Linked DNA regions of Candidatus Pseudothioglobus singularis PS1. The protein of the gene in region 1 interacts with the protein of each later gene in a pairwise test. Links are inferred from orthologs where the notes say so. Each region holds a gene or a part of one and is shown on either strand. Other genes may lie near its edges.

Region 1 (7,182 bases):
GACACCTCCAATAGGAGCTGAATTTATTGATGTTGTCATGGGGGATGATGAGCAGTTAGTCATTCTTTCATCAGATGCTGGATATGGCTTTATATCGACTCTTGGAGATCTACAATCTAAGACTAAATCTGGAAAACATGCAATAACTCTCTCTAAACAAGCAAAAACAATGAGAGTTACAAAAGTCCAAAACCTTGAGTCTGATTACGTAGCAGTGATCACTAATAGAGCAAGATTATTAATTTTTCCAGTTATAGAGCTTCCTCAACTCTCTAAGGGAAAGGGTAATAAGCTTATTCAGATTAAAACAGATGACTTTGTTGCTCGAGAAGAGTTTCTAATAGGAATTTGTACAATTAAAGACAATCAAAAGCTGCGAGTAGAGTATGGAAACGGAAAGAAACATAAACAATACTCTTTTGAGGACTTGGTTAATTTTACTAGTCACCGAGCAAGGAAGGGTCTCACGATTCCTGGAGTCCATGGTAAAGCACTTGGAATTGACGTAATAGACTAAGTTCTTCCAAAACATCTTCATTTTCTTCTTTTATTTGATCAATTCTCACAATAATTGTGGGTGGTATAGTAAGATTTAAGTAGGTATAATTCCGCTTTTTTTTATCAATTTTTCCGAAAATGTTCGTACTAAAAATTGTTACTGACTTTGCATCTGCTCATTCACTGAGAAATTATCCTGGTGATTGTTCCAGGCTTCATGGGCATAATTGGCAAGTTGAAGTGTCTGTATGCTCTCAAGTCTTAGATGATAATGGTATCGCAATTGATTTTCGTGAAATTAAGAAGCAAACGAAATTGGTGATAAAAAGGGTAGATCACCAATATTTGAATGAAATAGAGCCATTTGATGTTCTCAATCCAACAGCAGAAAAGAATGTAAAGTATTTTTATGATGAAGATGAACTTTTGGTTAATGATGAGAATGTTAAAGTTAATGATGTGATGATTTGGGAAACTCCTAGATCAGCAATTACTTACTCGGAATAATAAATTATGAAAAATACACTACTACCTGATACACAAAATAAAAAAGATATTCGTAATATTGTCATCAATCAAGTTGGAATTAAGGATATTTTGCATCCAATCAATTTTGTAAATCGAGATAATGCATCTCATCCTTCTGTTGCAAATTTTACAATGACTGTCGAGCTTCCTGCTAATGTTAAGGGAACGCATATGTCACGTTTTATTGAAATTTTAAATGATCGAGAGTGCAATTTCGGTATTGAGAGCTTTATGAATCTTGTTCAAAAGGTTGCAGATAAACTTGAATCTAACGATGCACAAGTTATTGTTGATTTTCCTTTTTTTCGAAACAAAAAAGCACCCTCTTCTGGAGTCCAAAGCTTACTAGATTATCAGGCAACATTAATTGGGAGTATTATTGACAGTGAGCCAGACCTTTCAATTAAAGTTGTTGTTCCAGTGACCAGCTTGTGTCCTTGTTCAAAGAGTATTTCCAAATATGGAGCTCACAATCAAAGGTCTCATATCACAATTGAAGCAAAAGCTTCAGAGGGAGAGATTATCTATTTAGAGGATTTGATTGATTTAGCGGAGCAGAAAGCTTCGAGTGAACTTTACGCGATTTTAAAACGCGATGATGAGAAAGTTGTTACTGAAAGAGCCTATGAAAATCCAGCGTTTGTTGAAGACATAGTAAGAGATATTGCTGTAGAATTAAATGCTAATAAGAAAGTTAGCTATTATTGTCTAGAGTCTGAAAATTTTGAATCCATCCATAATCATTCAGCTTACGCATTAATAAAAAACCAAAAATAAGTGATGCTTCATAATACAGATAATGTTAGGATTATTTCAAGTGCACCTATGGTGTCCCCCAATGCTCTTATTGAGAAGCTTCCTCTGTCTGAGAAGGCTGCATCAGTAGTTGTAAGCGCAAGAAATACCATTAAAAACATCCTTTATGGAAATGATAATCGCCTTATGGTTCTTGTCGGGCCTTGTTCGATTCACGATACCAAGGCTGCAATGGAATATGCTCAAAATCTTTCAAAGTTAAAAGATGAGTTGTCTGAGGATTTATTTATAGTAATGCGTGTTTACTTTGAAAAACCCAGAACAACAGTTGGCTGGAAAGGTTTGATTAATGACCCTTATCTTGATGAAAGTTTTGATATTGATAAGGGCCTTGAAACTGCCAGAAAACTACTTGTAGACCTAGGTGAAATTAATATGCCGGTTGGCGTAGAGTATTTGGATGTATTAACGCCTCAGTACCTTTCAGATTTGATTTCTTGGGGCGCAATAGGCGCAAGAACTACTGAGAGTCAGTCACATAGAGAGCTTGCCTCAGCATTATCATGCCCCGTAGGCTTTAAAAATGGCACTGGAGGCTCTCTTAATATTGCGATTGATGCCATTCAGTCGGCCAATAGTCCTCACCACCTTTTATCAGTCAATAAGGATGGCGGCATAAGCCACTTTACATCGCTTGGTAATGATACTGCCCATATTATCTTAAGAGGTGGAAAAGATGGGCCAAATTATTCAGAAGAAAACGTTGAAAGCACCTGCGAAAAACTTAAAAGTAAAGGACTAGTTTCTAAGGTGATGGTTGACTTCTCTCATGCGAACTCTGAAAAGCAGTTTAAAAACCAGTTAAAGGTGGGTGCAAATATCGCTTCTCAAATTGAGAATGGCTCTGAATCTGTCTTTGGAGTTATGATTGAATCTCACATTAATGAGGGAAATCAAAAAGTTGGACCCCTTTCATCTCTAGAATATGGCGTTAGTATTACTGATAGCTGCATTGGCTGGGCTGATACTGAAAAACTTTTAAGAGATCTTGCAAAATCCGTAAATAAGCGCAACTCTTAGGCTTTTTTTAATCATTTTTATCTATTAAAAATAGCCAATTTATTGGTGTGTTTTTGCGTCATCTAGGGTACAATAAAACCTACTTATTTATATAGGTTTATTCTATGTCTGACGATATCGATTCTAAAGAAATTCTTGAGCAAAAATACCCGATTATATCTATAGAAGATGAAATGCGTGACTCATATCTAGAGTACGCAATGAGTGTTATTGTTGGAAGAGCTCTCCCCGATGTTAGAGATGGTTTGAAACCAGTTCATAGGCGTGTTTTGTACGCTATGGATGTTCTTGGTAATGATTACAATAAATCTTATAAAAAATCCGCTCGAATCGTTGGCGATGTCATTGGTAAATACCACCCCCATGGAGACACTGCGGTATATGATACGATTGTAAGGATGGCTCAGCCATTCGCAATGAGAAATATACTAGTTGATGGCCAGGGTAACTTTGGATCGGTAGATGGTGATCGTGCTGCTGCAATGAGATATACAGAAATAAGAATGACTAAGCTCTCACACGAGCTTCTTCGTGACTTAGATAAAGAGACTGTAGATTTTATTGATAACTATGATGGCTCTGAAAGTGAGCCTGGAGTTCTACCAACTCGCGTTCCAAATCTATTAATTAATGGCTCCTCAGGTATTGCGGTTGGTATGGCCACCAATATCCCTACTCATAACTTAACAGAGATTACAGAAGCATGCCTCAGAGTTATTGACAATGAAGAGATTACTGTAGATGAACTGCTAGAGGTTCTTCCGGGTCCTGATTTTCCGACTGCTGGCATCATTAATGGTGCGAGTGGCATACGTGAAGCCTATGAGACTGGTAAAGGAAAGATTTACTTACGTTCAAGGTCACATGTTGAGGGTGAGGACAAATTAAGTATTGTCGTTACTGAACTTCCTTATCAGGTCAATAAAGCAAGGCTTATTGGCAAAATCGCAGAACTCGTTAAAGATAAGAAGATAGATGGAATTACTGGACTTAGGGATGAATCTGATAAGGATGGAATGAGAATGGTCATAGAGCTTCGTCGGGGTGAAGTTCCAGAGATAATGCTCAATAACCTTTATAAGCTCACAGAAATGCAAACTGTTTTTGGAATCAACATGGTCGCAATCGATCATGGCATGCCAAAACTAATGAACCTCAAATCGATTCTTAATGCTTTTATAGCCCATAGAAGAGAGGTGGTTACAAGGCGCTCAATTTTTGAACTCAATAAAGCAAAAGATAGAGCACATCTATTAGAAGGTTTGTCGGTTGCACTTTTTAATATTGATGAAATTATTGAACTAATAAAAGCTGCGCCAAACCCAAGTGAGGCAAAAGATGGTTTGGTTGCAAGAACTTGGCAAGGGTCTGTCATTCAAGAGCTTATTGGTGATAGAGACATGGCACAGTTTAAGCCTCAAGACCTTGATTCTGCACTAGGCCTCCAAAAAAATGGTGACTACCAGCTATCAGAGAAGCAAGCGCAAGCCATTCTTGATTTAAAACTTCACAGATTAACGGGCCTTGAAAAAGACAAAATTTTTAATGAATTCAATGAGCTATTAGAACAAATCAAAAACTTATTAGATATTCTTCAAACGCCAGACCTCCTGATGCAGGTCATCCGTGATGAAATTATTGAAATTCGTGATAATTATGGTAACGCTAGAATGACCGAGATCATAGAGAACAAGATTGACCTAACACTTGAGGATCTTATTGCTCAAGAGGATAGGGTAGTAACTCTGTCTCACGGCGGCTATGTAAAAGCGCAGTCACTCAGTGACTACCATGCACAAAGAAGAGGCGGAAAGGGTAAGGCAGCTACCAAGATGAAGGATGAGGATTTTGTGGATCAATTATTTGTTGCTAATTCCCATGATACTGTCCTATGTTTCTCTTCAACGGGCAAGGTACATTGGCTCAAAGTCTATGAACTACCAATGGCTTCAAGAATTTCAAGAGGAAAACCAATCATCAATCTCTTGCCATTAGACAAGGATGAGTCAATCAATGCAATATTGCCAGTAAAAGAATTTACCAATGACCAGTTCGTGTTTATGGTGACGAGTTCAGGCACCTGTAAAAAAACTTCTCTTCAAAACTTTTCAAGACCTAGGAAAGGCGGCATCATTGCTATTGAGTTGAGAGATGATGATAAACTTGTTGGCGTTGAAATTACCGCGGGAGAGCATGATATTCTACTATTCTCTTCTGCAGGTAAATCAATTCGCTTTAAGGAGTCTGATGTCCGCTCTGTAGGAAGGACTGCTATTGGTGTAAGAGGTATAAGGCTGTCTGACAAAGATAAAGTAGTTTCACTGATTGTAGCTGAGTCTGATGATCCAATTCTAACTGCAACTGAAAAGGGCTATGGCAAGAGAACGCAACTTGATGAATATCGTACTCAGGCAAGAGGTGGTTCAGGCGTTATTTCAATTAAGACATCAGATAGGAATGGACAGGTTGTTGGTGCTATTCAGGTAACTGATGAAGACGAAATGATGTTAATCTCAGATAAAGGTACTTTGGTTAGGGCTCGTGCAGCTGATGTCTCTATTATTGGACGAAATACTCAAGGTGTGACTCTTATTAATATTGCTGATGATGAGGCGCTCGTTTCAGTCGCTAAAATAGCAGAAACTGACGATGACGAAGAGGGTGCTGACGAGATTGAAGTTACTTCAGAAGAGTAGTTTAATATTTAGTTATTAATTTATGAGTTCAATTTAAACTATTGTTCGTTTGAAATAGATGTTGTATTCTTTTAAGTCTTTGTAAGTTATTGATAAATTATTCAAAAATATTTTTTATTTTTTTTAAAAAAAAACTAAAATATTTTTTTTCAGTTGCTATAATCATTTTAGAGTATGAAATTGTTCACTCTAATATTAAAATAATCCTTTAGGAGAAAGATATATGAATATTAAATTCACTACTAAAGTATTTGGTGCGGTAGCTGCAGCTTTATTGCTCAGCACTTCGGCAAATGCTGCTAAATGTGGAAAAGTTACTATTGCAGATATGAACTGGGCCTCAGCTTCATTGATGGCTAACGTTGATAAAGCAATGTTGGAAGCAATGGGCTGTGAAGTTGAGTTAGTTGCCGGTTCAACTATGCCTACATTCACTTCAATGAATGAAACTGGACAACCTGACGTTGCACCAGAGATTTGGGCAAATGCGATGGCAGATCTAGTTGATAGTGCTGTTGGTGCTGGACGCTTACATATTGGTAATATTGCACCAATGAGTGGACTTGGAGAGGGCTGGTGGGTTCTTCCTCACACGCTTGATGCACACCCAGAATTGACAACTGCACAAGCAATTCTTGCACGTCCTGACTTATTCCCAGACAAAGAAGACCCTTCAAGAGGCGCCTTCCACGGCTGCCCTGCTGGTTGGGGTTGTCAATTGTCAAATCAAAGTCTCTACAAAGCATTTGATATGGAAGCTTTGGGCTGGAACCTAATTGATCCTGGATCAGCTGCTGGTCTTGATGGATCTATTGCTAAAGCATCAGAGCAAGGTGAGAACTGGTTTGGTTACTACTGGAACCCAACTTCTTTAGTTGGAAAGTATGACTTAAGAGCTGTTGACTTTGGTGTGCCTTATGCTGGTGATGACAACTGGGTTGGATGTATTGCACTAGGTGGCGATAACTGTTCAGACCCTGAGCCATCAGCTTGGATTAACTCACGTGTTAACACTCTTCTTAGTGACAACATGTACTATAACGGACCTAAAGGAGCTATGGATTACTTTTCTGCTCGCACATGGCCTGGTACTGTCATGAACGAAATGTTAGTTTGGATGGAAGATACAGGTGGAACTGGAGCGGACGCTTCTGTTGAATTCTTGTCTTCTCATGGAGATGTTTGGAAGCCATGGGTTAGCGCAGATGTTGCTGCTGCTGTAGAAGCTTCACTGTAAATAAAAATTAGTAAGTTAATACTTACTATTTAAAATAAAAAATTGCCCGTAGTTTAGATAAATACGGGCAATTTTTTTATTATCTAAATTAATTTAAAAGTTATTAGATTAACTGTTGATAATTTTTAAATTGAAAGTGTTAGAATAAATATTAAAAATTAAAGGAGCTCATTATGGCAGCAGTTAGGCCACTTCCTCAACAAAGCATCATTGAGTGTATACCCCCTGCATCTGAAATTGCAGACCTTAGGATACTCAATAAAGATTTGAATTTTATACAGGCGATGACTAAGAGGGCAGATGACCTTAGTGCTCAAGCTCAAAGTGCAACTGATTATTCTGAGTTAGTAAAGGTAACGGATAGCTTTTCTAAGCTTGCTGAGAGAG
Region 2 (6,910 bases), 430 kb from region 1 along the record:
AAAAAACCCAAATAAAATTTAAAATAGAAGAGAACAAAGTTTATCTAAATGCTAACAAAAATACGTTTGAACTAAATACTTTTAATCACTTAGACTTTCCCGCCCTTCCTAAAACTCAAAACTCAAGTATTATCAAAATTAAGCAAGATACACTCAAAAAGTTAATTGAAAACACTAGTTTTTCAATGGGAAATCAGGATATTAGGGCATATTTAAACGGTCTCTTTTTTGAACTAAATAAAGACTCTTTAACAGTGGTTGCAACAGATGGGCACAGACTCTCAATCGGCGAGGTCAATCAAGAAAGTAGTTTAGAAGAAAAAAAGACAGTGATTCTTCCTAGAAAAGCAGTACTAGAACTAACTAAACTACTGAATAAAAGCACACAAAGTATTGCTGAAATACACCTATCTGATAATTATTTTTCATTAGTTGACTCTAGTAGTAAAATTATCAGCCGTTTGATCGATGGTAATTTTCCAAACTATAAACAAGTAATGCCAACTGATTTTAGTAACACTATTGTTATTGATCGTGAAGACTTTTTATCTAGCTTGCAGCAAGCCTCAATATTTGTAGATGAGAGAACTAAAGGTGTCAAACTTGTTTTTAGAGAAGACAAGCTTAGTATTTTTTCTCACTCAGAGAGAGGTAGAGCTGAAACCCAAATTGAGGTAACGAAGCAAGAAAAAGAACTAGAAATTGCTTTTAATATTCATTATTTAATTTCAGTTCTTGAAAAACTAACTTCTAAAGAGGTGAACATGGTCATACCAGGAGGTGAAAACAAATCGTGTTTATTAAGTGCTGTCGGTGACGAAAGTTATCAATATATTATTATGCCAATGAGAATATAGTTGTTGTGCTTTAATGGCAATTATTGAAAAGCTGCATGTTTTAAAGTTTAGAAATTTGACAGATCAATATCTGCTGCCCAACAATAACATCAATTTAATAATTGGACAAAATGGCCAAGGCAAAACAAACTTCATTGAATCAATATATTACTTAGGACATAGTAGGTCATTTAAGACTAAAAACCTAAAAGACATCATTCCATTTGACGAGCAACAAATAAAAATAACCGCACTTGTAGACAAACAAAAAGTCAGTATTATAAAATCTCGCGATAAAAGCCAGATTTTAATTGACGAAGAAAAAATCTCTAGTAATAGTCTTTTAAGCCAAATTCTTCCGATACAAATTATCTCACCAGATCGTGGATTTGTTGTAGGGGGGTCTCCCAAATTAAAAAGATCTTATCTTGATTGGGGGGTTTTTCATAATAAAAGTAACGAAACACTTACAGCATATAAAACTTATAAAAAAACCCTTAAAAACATTAACACGCTGCTCACAAGCGGGAACAAAGGAGAGCTTGACGAGTGGTTTACACAGTTTGCAAGTCTTTCTGTAGACATTACAAAGGGCCGTATGGATTATGTGGAGCAGTTAAAAACTCTCCTTAACGACCAATCCAAGGGAAGACTCAATAGTTTAATTAAAGCTAATGATAATTTTACTTTTCACATTCAAACAGGCTGGCCAAAAGAGGTTGATCCCCTTAGTCAGGTAAAAATATTAGAGTATCTTTTAAAAAATAAAACAAATTTTTTTAAAACTAAATACTTGAGTTATGGACCCCATAGGGCGAATATTGAATATCTCTTAAACAAAAGAAACGAAAGCTTTCTTTCAAGAGGTGAGCAGAAAAAAATGTCAATTGTTTTTTGGATGCTTCAAGTTTTGATTCTTGTTCAAAACAAAACAAAACCAATTGTATTAATTGATGATGTTTCATCAGAACTTGACCAAAGCAAAATTAAGTCTATTATTGATTATTTAACTGAAATCAATATTCAAATTTTTATTTCAGATATTGGCAACATTGACTTACCCTTAGACCCCAAAAAGACAACCATTTTTGAAATTAAAAAAGGCGTTCTAAAGGGTTTATAACGATCTTTTTTTAATACATAATTAGACTTAAAAAATACAGATGAAATGGCGCTAAACAACGCAGCCGTGGTATAATAAATTTATTTTTAAAGGGGCAGTTATGACCGAAGAATACCAAGCCTCCAATATTAAAGTTTTAAAGGGTTTGGACGCTGTTAGGAAACGCCCTGGAATGTATATTGGCGATACCGATGATGGTACAGGTTTACACCACATGGTTTTCGAAGTTGTCGATAACTCAATTGATGAAGCTTTAGCCGGCCATTGCTCCAAAATTGAAGTTGTAATCCACGATGATAACTCCATATCAGTTACTGATGACGGAAGAGGTATTCCTGTAGACATTCACCCTGAAGAACAAATATCTGCCGCTGAAGTTATTATGACAATCCTGCATGCGGGAGGTAAGTTTGATGATAACTCTTATAAGGTATCTGGGGGGCTTCATGGGGTTGGTGTTTCAGTAGTAAATGCTTTGTCTGAGTCGCTTCATTTGACTATTTTCAGGGGTGGTGATATTTATGAGCAAGACTATGTGTTGGGCGTTCCTAAAGAGCCATTAAAGACAACAGGAAAAACAGATAAAACTGGAACCATAATTCATTTTAAGCCTAGTGCAGAAATCTTTACAGAAACCGTTTATAAGTTTGAAACACTTTCTAATAGATTAAGAGAGCTTTCATTTTTAAATTCAGGCGTACACATTGAGATCAATGATGAAAGGTCTGATAAAAAAGATGTCTTTGTTTATGAGGGCGGAATTACAGCCTTTGTTGAGCATTTAAACAAATCAAAGAACCCTATACATAGTGATATTATTTCCATTGCTACAGAAAAAGATGACATCTCAGTTGATGTTGCGCTTCAATGGAGTGATTCTTATCAAGAGAGCGTTTATTGTTTTACAAACAACATACCGCAAAGAGATGGAGGAGCCCATCTTGCAGGCCTTAGGGCCGCCCTCACTAGAACACTTAATAATTTTATCGATGCCTCAGGACTAGCTAAAAAAGAAAAAGCAGCTATTACCGGAGAAGATACCAGAGAGGGTTTAACAGCGATACTTTCCATTAAGGTTCCTGACCCAAAATTCTCTTCCCAAACTAAAGATAAGCTTGTTTCCTCAGAGGTTAGGGCGCCTGTTGAGTCTTCTGTAAACGAAAAGCTTGGAGAATATCTTCTTGAAAACCCCGCAGAAGCAAAAATCATAATAAGTAAAATTTTCGAGGCCTCAAGGGCGCGCGACGCAGCCAGAAAAGCCCGAGAAATGACCCGTAGAAAAGGTGCTTTAGATATTGCAGGCCTTCCTGGAAAGTTGAGTGATTGTCAAACAAAAGACCCTGCTGAATCAGAAATTTTCCTTGTTGAGGGGGACTCAGCGGGAGGCTCTGCTAAACAAGGAAGAGATAGAAGAACTCAGGCAATTCTTCCTCTTAAGGGAAAAATATTAAATGTAGAGAAAGCTAGATTTGAAAAAATCCTTTCCTCCCAAGAAGTTGGTACTTTAATTACTGCTTTGGGTTGCGGAATTGGCAAAGAAGAATATGATATTGAAAAACTCAGATACCACAAGATTGTGATTATGACGGATGCTGATGTAGACGGCGCCCACATTAGAACCCTTCTATTAACTTTCTTTTATAGACACTTTCCTGAGCTTATTGAAAATGGCTATCTTTATATTGCACAACCGCCTTTATATAAAATCAAAAAAGGAAAACAAGAGCGATACTTAAAAGATGATGCAGAGCTTGATGAGTATTTGCAACAAGAGGCTATCCATGATGCTAATCTTTTTGTTAATAGCGATACTCCAGCAATTCAAGGTGTTGCACTTGAAAAAATTGTATCAAGCTACTATGAGTCTATTGGGATTATTGTAAAACTTGGTAAAAAATACAATGAGCCTTTGTTAAGGGCTATTCTAGGAATGCCAAAGATGGACCTAAATGATCCAAAGAAAGCTAAAGAATGGTGTGAGTCTCTTCAACAAAAAATGAATAATAGTAGCTCCATGTCTGAGAGTCACGATCTAAGCTTTTCAAACAATAGCGTGATTTATTCGATGAAAACATATGGTGTTGAAACAAGTACATCTGTTCTTGATGTAGGTTTTTTTGAATCAAGAGAATATAAAAATATAGAAAAGTACTCAAGCCAGGTTGAGAGTATGTTTACTGACGAAACATTTGTTCAGAAAGGCGCAAAAGAGGTAAAAACACCAGACTTTACTACCGCCCTCAACTTTCTTTTGGTTGAGGCAAGAAAGGGACAGGGTTTTCAACGATATAAGGGGCTTGGAGAAATGAATCCTGATCAGTTGTGGGATACTACAATGAATCCTGAGTCTAGAGTAATGCTTAAAGTTAAAATCGAAGATGCAATTGCTTCAAACGATGTTTTTACAACACTTATGGGTGACGAGGTTGAGCCAAGAAGAAACTTTATTGAAGAAAATGCACTTAAGGTAGACAACCTCGACTTCTAATTTAGTAAACTAATAACTTGAATTGAATTAATTCGAGTTACGAATTTATTTACTAACCACCTGACCGCATTTGTAAGATAATTACTTTAATTACTTACAAATGGTAGGGTTATGTCAAAAGAACATCCTGTTATCGCTATAACTGGCTCTTCCGGAGCTGGAACGTCGACTGTTAAAAATGCATTCAATCATATATTTGGAAGGGTTGGTGCTAGGCCAGTTATTATTGAGGGTGATAGTTTTCATAAGTTTGATCGCAAACAGATGAAGACTGCAATGGAGCTTGAAGATAAAAAAGGAAATAAGTACTTTAGTCATTTTGGTCCTGAAGCAAATCATTTTGATCTGATTGAAAAAACATTTAAACAGTATGGTGAAAAAGGGCATTGTGATCGACGCTACTATATTCATTCTGATGAAGAGGGGGCTCCTTTTGGGAAAAATGCTGGTGAGTTTACCGAGTGGGAAGATGTTGGAAGAGATAGTGACTTATTGTTTTATGAGGGCCTGCATGGGGGCGTCAAAGATGGAAACATCGACGTAGCTAAATATGTTGATTTACTGATAGGCGTGGTGCCCGTTGTGAATCTGGAGTGGATTCAAAAAATTCATAGAGATAAAGAGCAAAGAGGATATAGTGCAGAGGCAACTGTTGACACAATCCATAGACGAATGTGGGATTATATAAACTACCTTACCCCCCAATTTTCAAGAACCCATATAAATTTTCAAAGAGTTCCAACTGTTGACACGTCTAATCCTTTTATAGCAAGAGACATACCAACTCAAGATGAAAGTTTTGTCGTTGTTAGGTTTCAGGACCACAAGTATTGTGACTTTGTTTACCTACAAGATATGGTAGCAGGCTCATTTATGTCCCGACCCAATACGTTAGTTGTTCCAGGCGGAAAGATGGGCTTTGTAATGGAGCTAATTTTAAGAGAGCAAGTAGAGAAAATGCTTAAGCATTAAGCACGATCCATTAGATATTTAGTCTTTTACAACAATGTTGATTAGTCGATTTGGAACAACAATTACTTTGATTATTGCTTTGCCTTCAGTGAACTTTAAAACTCTTTCATCTGAAAGCGCTGCCTCTTCTACAAGTTTATTTTCGGAGTCTAATGGCACTTCTATTTTTGCCCGTAGTTTTCCATTAACCTGGGCTATTAGTTGAACATTTTCTTGAACAAGGGCTGAATCATCCACTATAGGCCAGCTTGAGTTAACTACCGCTTCTTTCCCTCCCAACAAAAACCAAAGGTGGTGACAAACATGAGGCATAACGGGGCTGAGGCATTTAACCATTATCTCAATTGCCTCTCGTTTTATGAAGGCCCCTTCTCGTGAGTCATCATTATATTTTGATAGCGTATTGTTTAACTCCATCATAGCAGCAATTGCGGTATTAAAAGAATGCCTTCTTCCAAAATCATCGCCTACTTTTTGCAGGGCTAAATGGGTTTTTTGACGAATTGTTTTTTGCTCTTCTGTAAGCTTAGAGGTATCTATTTTTGAAACAACAACGCTGTTTTTTGACTCCACAAAACTACTTACAAGTCGAAAAAATTTGTTTATAAACCTATGAGAGCCTTCGATGCCCGTGTCTGACCACTCAAGATCTTGAGTTGGAGGAGCAGCAAATAAAATAAAGAGTCGTGCGGTGTCTGCCCCGTATTTTGAAATCATTTCTTCTGGGTCAACTGTATTGCCTTTTGATTTGCTCATTTTGGCCCCATCTTTAAGCACCATCCCCTGAGTGAGAAGATTGGTGAACGGCTCATTTGTCTTTACAATGCCCTCATCCCGCAGGAGTTTTGTAAAAAAACGTGAGTATAAAAGATGTAATATGGCGTGCTCTATGCCTCCAATATACTGGTCTACTGGAAGCCAATAATTGGCTCGTTCATCTAATATCGCATCCTTCTGATCAACACAGGTGTAACGTGCAAAATACCAAGAAGATTCAAAAAAAGTATCAAAGGTATCTGTTTCTCTCTCCGAATCTATTCCACATTTTGGACAAGGCGTCTTATAAAAACCAGGCATTTTTTTAAGTGGTGAACCCACTCCATCTATTGCCACATTTTCTGGGAGTCGAACCGGGAGATTTTCAAGAGACTCTGGAATAGCCCCACAAGAAGGGCAGTTTATTATTGGAATTGGACAACCCCAATATCGCTGTCTTGAAATTCCCCAATCTCTTAGGCGATAATTAGTTTTTTCTTCACCCATTTTTAGGCTCGATAGTTTTTGGCTTATTGCCTTAAATGCGACGCCGAAGTCAAGGCCACAGAACTCACCAGAGTTGATAAGAATTCCTTTTTCAACGAATGCTTCTTCGCTTATATCAACTAGGCCATTGGAGTCAGCAATCACTTCTTTAATAGGAATATTGTATTTATTGGCAAACTCATAGTCTCTTTGATCATGGGCTGGAACACTCATAACTGCTCCAGTGCC

Evidence for each region.
Region 2: the proteins of gyrA (region 1) and gyrB interact in binary tests that used the Escherichia coli proteins (3 or more experiments, as listed by UniProt). The link is inferred for Candidatus Pseudothioglobus singularis PS1 from one-to-one orthologs.

The regions. Positions count from the first base shown.
Region 1 is NZ_CP006911.1:1,282,385-1,289,566, reverse strand. The notes cover bases 2,597-5,762. They hold gyrA (DNA gyrase subunit A), read left to right. Parts: upstream 2,597-2,966; coding sequence 2,967-5,558; downstream 5,559-5,762. Other genes in these bases: W908_RS06490 (3-deoxy-7-phosphoheptulonate synthase), read left to right, coding at 2,597-2,862. Outside these bases: parC (DNA topoisomerase IV subunit A), read left to right, coding at 1-517; 6-carboxytetrahydropterin synthase QueD, read left to right, coding at 637-1,005; GTP cyclohydrolase FolE2, read left to right, coding at 1,012-1,803; more of W908_RS06490, read left to right, coding at 1,807-2,596; W908_RS06480 (glycine betaine ABC transporter substrate-binding protein), read left to right, coding at 5,782-6,795; W908_RS08920 (ABC transporter permease subunit), read left to right, coding at 6,969-7,182. UniProt on the Escherichia coli protein: A type II topoisomerase that negatively supercoils closed circular double-stranded (ds) DNA in an ATP-dependent manner to maintain chromosomes in an underwound state.
Region 2 is NZ_CP006911.1:1,706,887-1,713,796, reverse strand. What follows is about bases 1,663-4,753. They hold gyrB (DNA topoisomerase (ATP-hydrolyzing) subunit B), read left to right. Parts: upstream 1,663-2,059; coding sequence 2,060-4,447; downstream 4,448-4,753. Other genes in these bases: W908_RS08640 (phosphoribulokinase), read left to right, coding at 4,559-4,753; recF (DNA replication/repair protein RecF), read left to right, coding at 1,663-1,959. Outside these bases: dnaN (DNA polymerase III subunit beta), read left to right, coding at 1-857; more of recF, read left to right, coding at 871-1,662; more of W908_RS08640, read left to right, coding at 4,754-5,419; leuS (leucine--tRNA ligase), read right to left, coding at 5,438-6,910. UniProt on the Escherichia coli protein: DNA gyrase negatively supercoils closed circular double-stranded DNA in an ATP-dependent manner to maintain chromosomes in an underwound state.